3 regions of the Zestomonas ipomoeae genome follow, and region 3 is predicted to be linked to each of the others. Evidence: predicted binding sites of a transcription regulator. Region 3 holds the regulator's gene; each other region holds the start of a gene.

Region 1 (5,277 bases), on a different contig from region 3:
TGCGGCACGCCACGCGGTGCCGGCGGAATCTCGGCCAGGTCGAACTTGCCGAGCGACTTGTTCTGCGCAGCCTGCTTGCGCTCGCCCTGCAGCACATGAATGGTCACCGCACTCTGGTTGTCGTCGGCAGTGGAGAACACCTGCGACTTCTTGGTCGGGATAGTAGTGTTCTTCTCGATCAGCGGGGTCATGACCCCGCCCAGGGTTTCGATGCCCAGGGTCAGCGGGGAAACGTCGAGCAGCAGCACGTCCTTGACATCGCCGGCCAGCACCGCGCCCTGGATGGCAGCACCGATGGCCACGGCCTCGTCCGGGTTGACGTCCTTGCGCGCTTCCTTGCCGAAGAATTCGGCCACCTTCTTCTGCACCAGCGGCATGCGGGTCTGACCACCGACCAGGATCACGTCGTCGATCTTGCCCACATCGATACCGGCATCCTTGAGAGCGATGCGGCACGGCTCGATGGTGCGCTCCACCAGGTCTTCCACCAGCGACTCCAGCTTGGCGCGGGAGATCTTCACGTTCAGGTGCTTCGGCCCGGAGGCATCGGCGGTGATGTACGGCAGGTTGACATCGGTCTGCTGGCTGGAGGACAGCTCGATCTTGGCTTTCTCGGCGGCTTCCTTCAGGCGCTGCATGGCCAGCGGGTCGCCCTTGAGGTTCATGCCGGTTTCTTTCTTGAATTCGTCGACGAGGTAGTCGATCAGGCGGATGTCGAAGTCCTCGCCACCGAGGAAGGTGTCACCGTTGGTGGCCAGCACTTCGAACTGGTGCTCGCCGTCGACTTCGGCGATCTCGATCACCGACACGTCGAAGGTACCGCCCCCCAGGTCGTAGACGATCACGGTGTGGTCGCCCTTGGCCTTGTCCATGCCGTAGGCCAGCGCGGCGGCGGTCGGCTCGTTGATGATGCGCTTGACGTCCAGGCCCGCGATGCGCCCGGCGTCCTTGGTGGCCTGGCGCTGGCTGTCGTTGAAGTAGGCCGGCACGGTGATCACCGCTTCGGTCACGGCCTCGCCGAGGTAGTCTTCGGCGGTCTTCTTCATCTTCTTCAGCACTTCGGCGGAAATCTGCGGCGGCGCCATTTTCTGGCCCTTCACTTCCACCCAGGCGTCGCCGTTGTCGGCCTTGACGATCTTGTACGGCACCATCTGGATGTCTTTCTGCACCACGCCCTCTTCGAAGCGGCGGCCGATCAGGCGCTTCACCGCATACAGGGTGTTATGCGGGTTGGTCACCGCCTGGCGCTTGGCGGACTGGCCGACCAGGGTTTCACCGTCGTTGGTGTAGGCGATGATCGACGGCGTGGTACGCGCACCCTCGGCGTTCTCGATCACTTTGACGCTGCCGTTTTCCATGATGGCGACGCAGGAGTTGGTGGTCCCCAGGTCAATACCGATGATTTTGCCCATGTTTCATTCTCCCGAAATTTGGCTTTTGCAGCGGCTCACGATGCAAGCCGCGGTAGTAGGTAAACGCTTGACTCAACAGATGGGGGCCTGACGGCGAATTTCAAGCCTGCTCGTCGATCGACGGTGGCGCCTGCTCCGGCGCCTTGCTGACCACGACCATCGCCGGGCGCAGCAGGCGCCCGTTGAGCAGATAGCCCTTCTGGAACACCTTAAGCACGCTGCCCGGTTCGGCATGGGTGCTTTCCTCCATCGCCATCGCCTGATGGTGCTCGGCATTGAACGGCGCACCATGGGGGTCGACCGGCTCGACCTGATAACGGCGCAGCGTGTCGTGGAACATCTTCAGGGTCAGCTCCATGCCCTCGCGCATCGGCCGCAGCGACTCGTCATCGGCGCTCGACAGTTCGAGGCCGCGCTCCAGGCTGTCGACGACCGGCAGCAGGTCGTTGGCGAATCGCTCCAGCGCGAACTTGTGCGCCTTCTCGACATCCTGCTCGGCGCGGCGACGCACGTTCTGCAAATCGGCCGCCACGCGCAGAGCCTGATCCTGAGCGGCCGCGAGCTGCTCTTCCAGTGCCTGCACGCGGGCAGCAAGGTCGTCGCTCGGGGTAGCCTCCGCGGCGTTCGCCTCGGCGGATTGCGTATCCAGGGTCTGTTCGTCAGCCATGCCTCTCTCCTCTCGAAAACGGGTTGCAGGCCGTAGCCCGCCGGTGTCGCCTATATGGGGACAGAAAACGCCGATTCAAGGCCGTCACAGCGAAGGCGCGACAGACTTTTCTCGACCACCGGTAGCCAGACACTTGAACACGCCTCTCATTGTACTGTACAAATACACAGTCATCGCACCTCGGGAGCCGCGCCATGCTGGTCCACCTGTCCGTTCATAATTACGCCATCGTCGAGCACCTCGATCTCGAACTGGATGGCGGCATGTCGGTGATCACCGGCGAAACCGGCGCCGGCAAATCGATCATGCTCGACGCCCTCGGATTGTGCCTCGGCGACCGCGCCGACAGTGGCGTGGTGCGCCCCGGCGCGGACAAGGCGGACATCCTCGCCAGCTTCGATCTGACGGACATTCCCGAAGCCCGCGCCTGGCTGGACGAGCGCGACCTGGACAACGACGGGCCCTGCATCCTGCGCCGGGTGATTACTGCCGAAGGGCGTTCCCGGGGCTACATCAATGGCGCCCCCTGCCCACAAGGCGATCTCAAAAGCCTGGGCGAGCTGCTGATCGATATCCATAGCCAGCATGAACACCAGTCGCTGTTGAAAACCGACACCCACCGACGCCTGCTCGACGCCTACGCCGGCGCCGGCGAACTGGCCCGCCAGGTGCAGCTTGCCGCGCAGCGCTGGCGACAAACCCGCCAGGAGCTGGAGCGGCTATCCAGCAGCGGGGATGAGCAGCGCGCGCGCCAGCAATTGCTCAGCTACCAGTTGGAGGAACTGGAGAATCTCGCCCTGGGCGAAGGCGAACTGGACCATCTGGAGCAAGAGCACAAGGCCTTGAGCAATGCCGAGCAATTGCTTGGCGCCTGCCGCCAGGTATTGGAACTCTGCAGTGAAAGCGATGCCGGCAATGTGCTCTCCGCCCTGACCGCCAGCCTGAATCGACTCAATGCGTTCCACAGCCAACCGGGCGCACTCGGCGAAGCCGCCAATCTGCTGAGCAGTGCGCAGATCCAAGTCGAAGAAGCAGTCGGCGAGCTCAATCGCTTTCTTGACCACTTCGATGCCGACCCCGAGCGCCAGCAGCAACTGGAGGAGCGTCTCGATGCTATTTATACGCTGGCGCGCAAGCATCGCATCCAACCCACCGAACTGCACGAACTGCAACAACGTCTGCTGGAAGAGCTGGAAAGCCTGAGTGCCGATGACGAGGCGGTTGAGCGGTTGAACGAGGAATTGGCCTCCTACGCGCGCCACTTCCAGGAGAAGGCCGGCGAACTCAGTGGACTGCGTCGCGAGGCGGCTGGACGACTGGCCGCCGCTGTGGAAGCGGAAATGCAGCGCCTGGGCATGCCCGGCGGGCGCTTCAGCATCGAGCTGCGTGACAACGTCGCCGAAGAGCCGCTGCCGAACGGCCTGGAACAGGTAGAGTTCCTGGTCAGCGCCAACCCCGGCCAACCATTGAAGGCGCTGGCTAAGGTCGCCTCCGGAGGCGAGCTGTCGCGCATCAGCCTGGCGATACAGGTCATCACCGCGCAAACCTCACGGGTGCCGACCCTGGTATTCGATGAAGTGGACGTCGGCATTGGCGGCCCCACCGCCGAAGTAGTGGGTCAGTTGCTGCGCCGCCTTGGCGAGCGCGGCCAGGTGCTCACCGTTACTCACCTGCCGCAAGTCGCTGCGCAGGGACATCAGCACCTGTTCGTGCACAAGCTGCGCGGCAGCGACGAGACCCGCACGGCGGTAGCCAAACTCGACGGTTCGCAGCGTATCGAAGAGATTGCCCGCATGCTCGGCGGCCTGGATCTGACCGAAGAATCACTGGCGCACGCCCGCAAGATGGTCGATACCGCGCAGGCGTGACCCCTTCACCGCCCCCGGAAACGAGAAGGCGGCCCTGAGGCCGCCTGTTCAATCATTCACACCGAGCCATCAGCTCTTCTTGCGCACATAGAGCACCAGGTTGTGATCGACCAACTCGAAACCGTGCTCACGGACGATTTCCTTCTGCCGCTTCTCGATCTCGGGATCGATGAATTCGATCACCTCGCCGGTATCGACGCAGACCATGTGGTCGTGATGGCCACTGTCGGCCAATTCGAATACCGCATGGCCGCCATCGAAATTGTGGCGAACCACCAGGCCGGCTGCTTCGAACTGGGTCAGCACGCGGTATACGGTAGCCAGGCCGACGTCCTCACCCGCTTCCATCAACGCCTTGTAGACATCCTCAGCGCTCATGTGGCGCTGCTCGGCGGCATCGAGCATCTGCAGGATCTTGACCCGCGGCAGGGTCACCTTGAGGCCGGCTTTGCGTAATTCGCTATTTTCAACCATGGTCAGCTTTCTCTTGGATGCTGCTTCGCAGCTTCCTTTAATGCGGGTATGATCAGGGACTTAAGTTGCCCAGCCAAGATAGTGGAAGTCACCCACCGATGCAAAAAACCAAGCTCTTGCTGACCAGCCTCAGCCTCGCAGGACTGTTCGCACTCGCCGGTTGTTCATTCCCCGGGGTTTATAAAATCGACATTCAGCAGGGCAATGTCGTGACGCAGGACATGATAGACCAGTTGCGCCCGGGAATGACCCGACGCCAAGTGCGGTTTATCATGGGCAACCCATTGATTACCGACACCTTCCACGCCAATCGCTGGGATTACCTCTACAGCATCCAACCCGGCGGCCGCCAGCGCCTGCAAGAACGCGTCAGCCTGGTGTTCGGCGAGAACGACCAACTGATCGGCCTCGCAGGGGACTTCCTGCCGGGCGTGAGCCGTGACGAGGCGATTCTCGGCCAGGACGGCAGCAGCCAGGTGGTCACGCCCAAGGCACCCCACACCGAGCAACCTGCCAAGCCGGGTTCGCTGCTGGAACAGATCCAGCGCGAGGTGGACGAGGTGCAGACGGTACCGGTTCCGATCCCCGAACCGCTGGACACCGACCCGCAGTAAGCACCGAACAAAAAAGCCCGGCAATCGCCGGGCTTTTTATTGAATTCGATCCAGTCTACTCCGCGGCATCGCCCGCCTTGGCCCTCGCCGCCTTGGCTGCGCGCTGCTTGCGCACCTCCTTCGGGTCGGCGATCAACGGCCGGTAGATTTCTACCCGTTCACCGTCCTCCAGCACACGCTCATCCGGCTTAGGCACAGCCTTGCCGAAGATACCGAGCGGACTGCCGGCCAAGTCCAGCCCT
Region 2 (5,277 bases), on a different contig from region 3:
CCGGCTTGTAGCCGCGCCGACGCTGGAAATGCTGCAGTCGCTGGACGGCCTTCTGGTGGATCAGCCGGATGGCCGGCTTGCTTTGCAGGCGCAGTTCCACGCTCGGTTCGCTCTGGTGAATCTGCCGGCTGAGATCGGCATGCACCTCGGCGATCGTGGTTTTCTGCAGGTCCACGGTCTCAGGCAGCTGGATATCGTAGAGCTGGCGCAATTGATGGCGCAGCACGGGGTTGAACTCGGCCTGGCTCTCGTCGCATTGCAGGACGTATTGGTCCCGTACGCCTTTCTTCTTCACCAGCTCCACCGGTAGCCACAGCAGCGGAGACAGGATGCGCTCTTCGGGAAACTCCTTCAGGTTGTGCCAGCGCATGAATGCCAGCACCAGGCGCAGGTTGCTGAAGCCATATTCGGCGCGGTCGCGGCGGGTCTCTTGGATGAGGCGGTCGAGGGACGATGGAAGGTATGCCTGTTCTTCGAGGCGCAGCCATTTCTGCAGGCTGATCGGCTTGCCGCTCAGCACTTGCTCGGCGAAGTTGCCGCTCCAGGTGCAAAGTTCCTCGGCGCGGATGCTCTCCAGGTGCAGGACCAGTGGAACGCTGGCGACGGTCAGGTTGACGTTGGCCTGGGTCGGGCGGAAGTGCAGCAGGCGATTGCGCCGCGACAGGTCGAACAGGCGATCGCGCAAGTGCTCCAGCACGGCCGTGCGCCGCGAGCCTGGACCCTTGATGCCGGTCAGCAGGCCTTCGACATCCAGCCCGGTGGGCTGGTCGCGCCAGTGTTCCAGGCGACGGATGAGCGCGCCCAGGTTGCTTGCCCGTTGGTGGCGATTGAGCTCGGTCATCTCGACGATGGTGCCGGCCAATACGGGGTTGAGCTGCGGGGCGATCTCGAAGAGGTTGCGCCGATGCGAGGCAAAGCCCTGCAGGTCTTCTTCGTTGCGCAAGTCCAGGCCGCAGGCCAGGCACGCCAGGATCTGGCCAAGGTGGAAAATGTCGGTGATCGGGTCATGGTGGTCGACCAGTTGTTCCCACGAGCGGAAGCCGGTGACGAACACCGGCTTGGCGATCTCCTGCTCTTCCGTTTCCTGCACTTGCAGGTTGTCCTCCGTGACGCCATGTTCGGCGTCGTAGGTCCGGCGCAGCTCGCCGATGACATTCAGCGCCGAGCTGTGCATGGGCTGCACGTCGCGCAGGCGCTTGGGGGCATACCTTGGCTCGTCGCCTTGCGGATTGCGCAGACACAGCGAACCTTGCGCGTCTTGCAGCACCGATCCGGCATTCAATTGTGCGACTCGACCCTTGTCGTGAAGACGTGCGGTCTCGCGCATCAACGGCAGGACCAGATGCAGCACATCGTCGATGGGCATCTGGGCGTTGGCTTTGGAGGCCAGCAGCTGGCCGAGCGTCAGTTCGGATTGTTGCTCGCTCATGCGCTGGTGCCCTCCTTCATGGCTTTGCCGAGCTTGGCCAGTTCGCGCCTGCTCAATTTCAGGTCGCGCCTGAGTATCTTCAGAAAGGCCTCCCGGCCGCCTAGTTCGACCGCCATGCCGGCTGCCTGCAACAAGGCGTGGTCTCGCAGGTCTTCATCGACCAGGGCCAGGTCCAGCAGCAGGTAATGCAGGTACTCCTGCACGTTGGTGTCGATGCGTTGGGCATCGAGCGTGGCCAGGTCGATGGGGGGATGATTGTCGGACCAGTCGGGAAAGAACTGCTGCACCTGGCTCATGACCGGCTCGGAACGCAAGGAAGGCTCGCGCAGAAAACGCGCAATGAAACCGCGTGTGATGTCCGTCAGCGCCACCTGGCCGGTGAGGTCCAGGTTGGTGAGTTGCAACGGGCCACGCAGGCGCCGGTGCAGCCAGTCATCGAGCTGCGCGTCCTGCCGCCACCACAGGTCGATCGCCTGTGAGCGCAGGAACGACTCAGGATGAGAGTCCCCCTGGGATACCTGGCCAGCCTTGCCGTCGAGCTCCAGAGCCTGCTGCAGGTAGGCATCGGCATCGACGTCGGCGATCCCGGTATGCACCTTGACCAGCATGGAAATCGTGGCCTTGGCGGACTGCGCGGCGAGAGCGGCCCCGCGGTCGGCGTACAGTTCGGTGTGCAGGCCGTAGAGACGCGCGGTTTCGAGGTAACTGGGGTTTCGGCTGTTCGACACCGCGCTATGGTTGAGCACGCGATCAGCGATGAGGTATTCGCCGCCGTGCTCGGACCAGAGGTGGTAGTGGGCCATTTCATGCCCCAGCAGTGCGAGCAGTTCGGTGCTTTGCAGGCGTTCCAGGACAGGCCCCTCCAGCACGATGTGGGCTTCGCCCGGCAGGAAGTAGAGCGTCGCGTTCATGCTCGAGCCGTTCGCCTGGTAAAGCGTCACCGGCGCATCGATCTGCAAGTTTTCCAAGGCTTGCCGGCAAAGCTCGTAGACCGGAGCGTGGCTTGTCGGAGCCAGCCGGTAGGTGTCGCGCAGCAGCTGTGCGCGCACTTCGTTGCTGTGTTGCTCCTGCACGCTGAGGGAGGAGGCCCAGGCCCAGACGTCCGGCTCCCAGTCTTTCAGATACGCCAAGACTTCAGACTGATAGGGCAGAGGATTCAGTCTGTCGATTGCTGCCGCTGCAGTGACCACCGTGCATACGTCCCTGTAGTGAATGAGGCGCCCTTATAGCACGTCCAGGCGCGCCAAGCCCTTGTCCTGCCGCAGAAGTGGGGAGCGCCTCATGCTCTGCAGCCGGGTGCGCTCCGGTTCCCGTTCGGCTGGGAAGGCCTGCCAGTGCTGCCGAGCCCGCTGGGCCGTGGCGGCTTTCGCACGGTTCTGTTTCGGCCTTCCGTCGCCCGGCGGGGCTGTCACATTGGCATCGCCGGATATCTCTGTTATCTGTATATATATACAGTCGTATGGCGGTTCCCTTGCATGTGCCCGATTCTTTTTCCCGACCCTGCAGCAGGGCTGTGGCGTTCCTGTCCATCGCTTCGGCTGCCCGGTTTGGCATTGCCGAGGGGGATGTCATGGGGGCGGTGATTGCGCTCGATTCGCTGCTGCACCAGCGGCGTGTCTGGAAGGGGCAGTCGCTGGAGGTGCCCCTCGGGACCCAGCCGACCGGGCATACCCTGTTGGATGCGCTGTTGCCGAACGGCGGCTGGCCGGAGGCTGCGCTCAGCGAGTTGTTGCTGCCGGCCGACGGCCTTGGCGAGTTGCGCTTACTGTGGCCGACCCTGGCACGCTTGACCCGCGCCGAGGAGCGGGTCGTGCTGGTGGCCCCGCCCCATGTGCCGTACCCCCATGCCTGGCAGGCCGCAGGCGTGGACCTGCGCTGGCTGGCGTGGGTGGAGGCGAGTGGTCGGGACGCCCTGTGGGCTGCGGAGCAGTGCTTGCGCTCGGGCAGCTGCGGGGCCGTGCTGTGCTGGCCGCAGCAGGCGGACGACCGTGCCCTGCGCCGTTTGCAGGTGGCGGCCGAGACAGGGCAGACCCTGGCCTTTGCCTATCGCCCGTTGCGCGAGGCGGTGAATCCGTCGCCAGCGGCGCTGCGCATCGCCGTCGAGGGGCGGCCGGCGCAGTTGCGGGTGCTCAAGTGCCGTGGCGGGCTGGCTCCAGCCACCGCCATTCCTTGGCAATGAGGCCGTTATGCGTTGGGCATGCATATTGTTGCCGCAGCTGGCTCTGGATGGCGTCTTGCGTGGCCGGGAGGAGGGCGGCGAGCCCTTGGCGCTGGTGACCGGCACGCCGCAGCGCCGGGTGCTGCAAACGGTCAACCGGGCTGCCCGTGCGCTTGGCCTGCGCCCTGGCCAGTCGCTGGCCGCAGCCCATGCGCTGACGCGGGATTTCACCGCGATCGAATACGACCCGAGCGAGGTCGAGCGCTGGCAGCGCTTTCTGGCGGCCTGGGCATACCGTTTCAGTTCCCACGTCAGCCTGCACTACCCGCGGGTGTTGCTGCTGGAAGTGGAGTCCAGCTTCACGCTGTTCGGTCCTTGGCCGCGTTTCGAGGCGCGTCTGCGCGATGAGCTGACGGCGCTGGGCTTTCGCCATCGCATCGTGGCGGCCCCCAACCCGGTGGCGGCGCGCGTGTTGGCCAATGTCCATGACGGACTGGGCGTGGCGGACGCAGAGAGCCTGCGCGGAGCCTTGGAGCGCATGCCCGTCGAGCGCGCCGGCTTCAGCCGCGAAGCGGCATCGGCATTTTCCCGCATGGGCTTGCGCACGCTTCGCCAGGTGCTGGCGTTGCCGCGGGATACCGTGGCCCGGCGCTTTGCGCCGGAGGTGCTGGGACATCTGGACAGGCTGCTCGGAAAGCGAGCGCTGGCGCTGGACTGCTACCTGCCGCCGGACGAATTCGACGTGCGCATCGAGCTGAATTTCGAGGTGGCATCGCACCAGGCCCTGCTGTTTCCGGTGCGCCGGCTGACGGCCGACTTGGCTGCGTTTCTCGCCGGGCGCGACAGCGGGGTACAGCGTTTCACCCTGCATCTGGAGCACCGGGAAGGCGCGGACTCGCAGGTGCCGGTCGGCCTGCTCGGTGCCGAGCGCGAGGCTGCCATGCTCTTCGAGGTGGCGCGCGGGCGGCTGGAGCAACTGCAGGTGCCCGCACCGGTACAAGCGGTGCGCCTGGTGGCCCGGGAGCTGTCCGCCTTTGTCCCGCAGCATCGCGAACTGTTCGATGAGCGCCCGCAACAGTCGCTACCCTGGGAGCAACTGCGCGAACGCCTGCGGGCGCGGTTGGGGGATGCAGCGGTGCACGGCCTGGGCGCCCATGCCGATCATCGTCCCGAGCACGCCTGGCAGCCGGAGCCAGCAGCCGGACCCACAATGCCGGGGCCCGACGTGCTGCGCCCCGGCTGGCTTCTGCGCGAGGCGCTGCCGTTGCGGGAGGCGGGGGTGCGCTTCCTGGCAGGCCCCGAGCGTGTCGAGTCCGGTTGGTGGGACGGTGGCGATGTGCGCCGCGATTACTACCTGATTGAAACCCGCGCGGGCCAGCGCGGCTGGGCCTACCGCGTGGTTGGCGAAGGCGAGCGGTTATGGCTGCAGGGCTGGTTCGCATGAGCGGCTACGCCGAGCTGCACTGCCTGTCGAATTTCAGCTTTCAACGCGGAGCGTCCAGTGCCCGGGAGTTGTTCGAACGGGCCAGGCGCCATGGCTACCGGGCTCTGGCGATCACCGACGAATGCACCCTGGCCGGCATCGTGCGGGCCTGGCAGGCCGCGCAGGAGGTCGAGCTGCCCCTGATCGTCGGCAGCGAGGTGCGGGTGGAGAACGGCCCCAAGCTGGTGCTGCTGGCGGAGAACCTGG
Region 3 (5,277 bases):
GCGCCAAGGGCCGCATTCTCAAGTTCGACGGCTACACCCGCGTCCTGCCGGCACAGAGCAAGCCCGGCGAGGACGACGTGCTGCCGGAAATGAAGGAAGGCGAAGTGCTCAGGCTGCTCAAGCTTGACCCCAGCCAGCACTTCACCAAGCCGCCGGCACGTTACTCCGAAGCCAGCTTGGTCAAGGAGTTGGAAAAGCGGGGCATTGGCCGTCCTTCGACCTACGCGGCGATCATCTCGACCATCCAGGAGCGTGGCTACGTCGCGCTGCACAATCGTCGTTTCTATGCGGAGAAGATGGGCGATATCGTCACCGACCGGCTCTCGGAAAGCTTTTCCCACCTGATGGACTACGGCTTCACCGCCGGCATGGAGGAGAACCTGGACGATGTCGCCCAGGGCGAGCGCGACTGGAAGCACTTGCTCGACGAGTTCTATGGCGATTTCAAGACCAAGCTGGAAGTCGCCGAGGCAGCCGACAGCGGCATGCGTGCAAACCAGCCGACGCTGACTGACATTGCCTGTCGCGAGTGCGGACGGCCGATGATGATCCGCACCGCATCCACCGGGGTGTTCCTCGGCTGCTCGGGCTACAGCCTGCCACCCAAGGAACGGTGCAAGGCCACCATCAACCTGATTCCCGGCGATGAGATTGCAGCGGACGATGAGGGCGAATCCGAATCCCGCGTGCTGCTAGGCAAGCATCGCTGCCCGATCTGTGCCACGGCCATGGATGCCTATCTGCTGGATGAAACGCGCAAGCTGCACATCTGCGGCAACAATCCGGATTGCGCCGGCTACGAGGTCGAGCAAGGGCAGTTCCGCATCAAGGGTTACGAGGGGCCGAGCCTGGAGTGCGATAAGTGCGGCAGTCAGATGCAATTGAAGACCGGTCGCTTCGGCAAGTTCTTCGGCTGCACCAATGCGAGTTGCAAGAACACCCGCAAGCTGCTGAAGAGTGGCGAGCCGGCGCCGCCGAAGATGGATGCGATCAAAATGCCGGAACTCAAGTGCGAGAAGGTCGATGACGTCTACGTGCTGCGTGACGGGGCGTCCGGATTGTTCCTCGCCGCCAGCCAGTTTCCGAAGAATCGCGAAACCCGTGCGCCACTGGTAAGCGAAATCGTTCCACACAAGGATGAGCTGGACCCCAAGTACCATTTCCTGCTCAGTGCACCGCAGAAAGACCCGGACGGCCGTCCGGCGGTGATCCGCTTCAGCCGCAAGACCAAGGAGCAGTATGTGCAGTCCGAAGTGGACGGCAAGCCCACGGGCTGGCGAGCGTTCTACGACGGCGGCAAGTGGAAGGTCGAAGACAAGCGCTGATCGTGCCCTACGCGCGCCCGTGGCGGGCGCGCGTATAGTCGATTAACCGCCCGACCGGGCGGTCAGCGATCATCCCCATCGGAGGCTGCCGCAATGGCCCACGAGCTCTATACCCGAACCAACCAGAAGCTGTATTTCGCTGGACTGGCGCTGGATGCCTGGCGCCAGGCCGAAGCCGGTCGTGCCATGAATGCGCAAGCGCTGATCCAGGCCGAGCGCGAGGCCTCGCTGTTCCACCTGTATGGCGCTGTGCTGGGCCTTTGCCATGAAATCGCCGGCTTCTATCGCCTGCCTGAGGCTGATGCAGAGCGTGCCGAGTCTTTGTTGACCCAGTCTGTGCTGGACGCGGCCCCGAGCCCGGAGTTGGCGGAGTTGGTGGAATTGACGCAACAGCCGGAAACCTGGCTGGCGCAGCTGCTAGCTGCCTATGACGCATTGTTCCTGCCGCCGAAGCCGCCCAGGAAGGCCAAGCATGATCCAGGCTTGCCGCTGATCCAAGCGATAAGCCTCGACGAGCAGGAGCAGCCGCTGGCGCGTGAGCAGCTGGAAGACTGGCGCCAACGTCTAAAGGAGCTGGCGCTGCGTTTTCGGGAAACCCTCACGGAGTGCTGAACGGGCCGCACCGGGCTAGGGCCTGGCGGTATCGGCTGGTACAATAGGGGGCCTTTGCCTGAGAACTGACCTATGCCCACCTCCTTCCTGGAAATCGTAGAACTGCCCGACGGGCGCATTGCATTGCGTCGCGCAGATGACGAAGAGGCATTGGTCACCTTGGATTTCTCCGCCGATGCCAAGGCCTTCTTGCAAGGTCATCATGTGGAGGTTGCCAAAGCCATGTTGAACGTCGGCGTGCAGATGGCCGGCCGTTTGGCTGAAGGCGACTTCGAGCGAGAGGATGAGGGCGCGCGAGTCCTGCACTGAGCGGATCACGCTTCAAGCGGTGCACATCCTTGTGCATATGGGTTTTTCAGCCCAGGCAAATATTCAGGCTTTGCGCATTGCCCTCAGTGGCGCTCGCAGCCAGTCGCTGTCTTGTTTGTGATGAGAGCGGAGCCAGCCAGCTCACTACCGTATGGCTGCGGCCCAGGCGTAGCGCTTCGCAAGCCAGTTCGGTCGCGCTCTGGCTGCCGCGTGGCCGAAGGAGCAGAATGCGCTCGCGATTCAGCCCGGCTTCCCGCAACCAGCTCTGCGTGAGGCTGGCTGGGGGTGCGATCAGCGTCAGCCAGCGCGCATCGGCTTCCTCGCTCAGTTCGCGCAAGATCGGTGCCAGCAGGTGCAGGCAATGGCCGGCTGCTCCACTCAATGCCAGTTCGCTGAAGGCAGGCGAGCCGATATCCGTCATCTCCTTCGGCGATGGAGTTGCTTCCCTTGGGGTTAGAAAGGTGCCGAACAGGGGCAGTTGTGTGCGCTCAAGCGTCTGTTGATACAGCATGACCGTTCCTCTAGCGGCGAATAACGCCGACGCTCAAACCTTCTATCACCAGGTCCTGCTGCTGCAGATCCACCTCGATCGGAGCGAACTCGGGGTTCTCGGCGATCAGCCAGACCTTGTCGCCCTCACGCTTGAAGCGCTTCACCGTAACCTCGTCGTCCAGTCGCGCGACCACGACTTGGCCGTTGCGCGCTTCCGGAGTGCTGTGCACGGCCAGCAAGTCCCCGTCGAAAATCCCGATGTCTTTCATGCTCATACCGCGAACCCGCAGCAAGTAGTCGGCGCGAGGATGGAAAAAAGACGGGTTGATCTTGCAGGAGTCCTCGATATTTTGCTGAGCCAGGATGGGAGCGCCGGCGGCTACGCGACCGATCACTGGTAATCCGTCGGTTTCGCTGCTGGGCTCGAATCCAGGTATGCGAATGCCTCGTGAGGCACCGGGTGTCATCTCGATGGCGCCCTTGCGTGCCAGTGCCTTCAGGTGTTCCTCGGCGGCATTGGGTGATTTGAAGCCAAGTTCCTGGGCGATCTCTGCGCGGGTTGGCGGGTAGCCGTTGTCTTCGATGCAGCGCTTGATAAAGGCGAGGATCTCGCTCTGGCGGGGCGTCAGCTTCAGCATGTCGTGGGCTCTGTCTTTTTATACAGTTGCTGGGATTATATACAGTGATCGAGGCTTGGCAATCTTCTATTTTTCCGGCGATCGATTTGCCCAGACCGCGAACGAGGTGGGAGGTGTAACCTATTGCCGCGACCGGTCGTCTCGCTTTTATTGCGCATGCGGTCGATGTCCCTGACCGGTCAGCCAAAATCGGACTCTGTGACTTGACAAGGCGACGGGCTGAAACGTATGTTTCAAACAAGTGTTTGTCAGGTGAGTAGTCATGGCCCAATCAGAAACCGTCGAGCGCATTCTCGATGCCGCTGAACAACTGTTCGCGGAGAAGGGCTTTGCCGAGACTTCGCTTCGGTTGATTACCAGCAAAGCCGGGGTCAACCTGGCTGCGGTCAATTATCACTTCGGTTCGAAGAAGGCCTTGATCCAGGCGGTTTTCTCTCGCTTTCTCGGGCCGTTCTGCGTCAGCCTGGAAAAGGAACTCGATCGCCGCCAGGCCAAGCCTGAGTCCAGGGCCAGTCTGGAAGAGCTTCTGGAAATACTGGTGGAACAGGCCCTGGCGGTTAAGCCTCGCAGTGGTAACGATCTTTCAATCTTCATGCGCTTGCTGGGCCTGGCTTTCAGCCAGAGTCAGGGGCACCTGCGTCGCTATCTGGAAGATATGTACGGCAAGGTATTCCGTCGCTACATGCAATTGGTGCATGAGGCCGCGCCGCGCATTCCGCCGATCGAACTGTTCTGGCGGGTGCATTTCATGCTCGGCGCGGCGGCGTTCAGCATGTCCGGTATTAAGGCGCTGCGTGCCATTGCCGAGAATGATTTCGGAGTGAACACCTCGATCGAACAGGTCATGCGGCTGATGGTGCCGTTCCTGGCTGCGGGCATGCGCGCGGAGAGCGGCGTCAGCGATGAGCGTCTCGCCACGGCGCAATTGAAGCCGCGCAGCAAGGCGACGGCGGCGACCGCCAAGCTTTGATGTTTCGGTGTGGGCGCTGGCCGGTCTGATCGGCTAAGCTAGCGGCCCATGCGCCCCCTCGATTTTCTCCATGTTTCCCTTGCCGACCAGCGCCTCTATGGCTTCGCCGACGGTCGCCTGCTGCTTCGCCTTCCGGTTTCCACTGCCACCAATGGCGGAGGCGAACGCAATGGATCCGGCTGCACGCCGCGGGGCTTGCACCAAGTGCGGGCCAAGATCGGCGATGGCCTACCGGAGGGGGCGGTGCTGCGTGGCCGGCGCTGGACCGGTGAAGTCTGGACGCCAGATCTGCACCGGCAGTTCCCTGGGCGCGACTGGATACTGACGCGCATTCTCTGGCTCAGTGGCTGCGAGCCGGGGCGCAATCGGCTCGGCGAGGTCGATACCTTTCGCCGCTATGTCTATTTGCATGGCACGCCGGACAGTGAGCCCATGGGCGTGCCCGGCTCCCATGGTTGCGTGCGCGTGCGCAATGCCGACCTGCTGGAGCTCTATGAGCGGGTGCCGCTGCACTGCCCCGTGCGTATCGAAGACGCGCCGTGTCCGGACTGGGCCGCGGCAGAACTCGGTTAAGGATTTCTCTGTATGACTTCAAGCCTGCAAGGCTCTTTGATGCTGGATGTCGGCGGCACCTGGCTGACCGCCGAGGATCGGCAGTTGCTGCGTCAACCCGAAGTGGGTGGGCTGATCCTGTTCGGCCGCAACATCGAGCATCCGCGTCAGGTGCGCGAGCTGTGTGAAGCGATTCGTGCCGTGCGTCCGGATATTCTGCTCGCAGTGGATCAGGAGGGCGGGCGCGTGCAGCGCTTGCGCCAGGGCTTCCTGCGCCTGCCGGCGATGCGTGCGATTGCCGACACCCCCGATGCGGCGGGGCTTGCCGAGCAAGTCGGCTGGCTGATGGCCACCGAAGTGTTGGCTGCAGGGTTGGATT

What was found. Region 3 encodes LexA, which represses DNA repair genes until DNA is damaged. Its sites were predicted from a motif close to CTGTNTNNNNANACAG; they were not measured.
Region 1: recN (DNA repair protein RecN) is a predicted target of LexA. The motif match lies at 2,234-2,249, and genes of this name have one in related genera.
Region 2: imuA (translesion DNA synthesis-associated protein ImuA) is a predicted target of LexA. The motif match lies at 2,869-2,884, and genes of this name have one in related genera.

What each region holds. Positions count from the first base shown of each region.
Region 1 is NZ_JBSKHQ010000027.1:14,767-20,043, reverse strand. It holds gene dnaK (molecular chaperone DnaK) at 1-1,412, opposite strand, end outside; gene grpE (nucleotide exchange factor GrpE) at 1,513-2,079, opposite strand; gene recN (DNA repair protein RecN) at 2,274-3,947, shown strand; gene fur (ferric iron uptake transcriptional regulator) at 4,017-4,421, opposite strand; gene ACWKV7_RS21895 (outer membrane protein assembly factor BamE) at 4,520-5,035, shown strand; gene ACWKV7_RS21890 (RnfH family protein) at 5,091-5,277, opposite strand, start outside.
Region 2 is NZ_JBSKHQ010000019.1:67,553-72,829, forward strand. It holds gene ACWKV7_RS18785 (AAA domain-containing protein) at 1-1,429, opposite strand, end outside; gene ACWKV7_RS18790 (M48 family metalloprotease) at 1,426-2,559, opposite strand; gene imuA (translesion DNA synthesis-associated protein ImuA) at 3,000-3,608, shown strand; gene ACWKV7_RS18800 (Y-family DNA polymerase) at 3,616-5,031, shown strand; gene ACWKV7_RS18805 (error-prone DNA polymerase) at 5,007-5,277, shown strand, end outside.
Region 3 is NZ_JBSKHQ010000001.1:517,778-523,054, reverse strand. It holds gene topA (type I DNA topoisomerase) at 1-1,325, shown strand, start outside; gene ACWKV7_RS02355 (DUF6586 family protein) at 1,419-1,937, shown strand; gene ACWKV7_RS02350 (hypothetical protein) at 2,010-2,246, shown strand; gene sulA (SOS-induced cell division inhibitor SulA) at 2,293-2,757, opposite strand; gene lexA (transcriptional repressor LexA) at 2,768-3,376, opposite strand; gene ACWKV7_RS02335 (TetR/AcrR family transcriptional regulator) at 3,639-4,346, shown strand; gene ACWKV7_RS02330 (L,D-transpeptidase family protein) at 4,395-4,919, shown strand; gene nagZ (beta-N-acetylhexosaminidase) at 4,944-5,277, shown strand, end outside.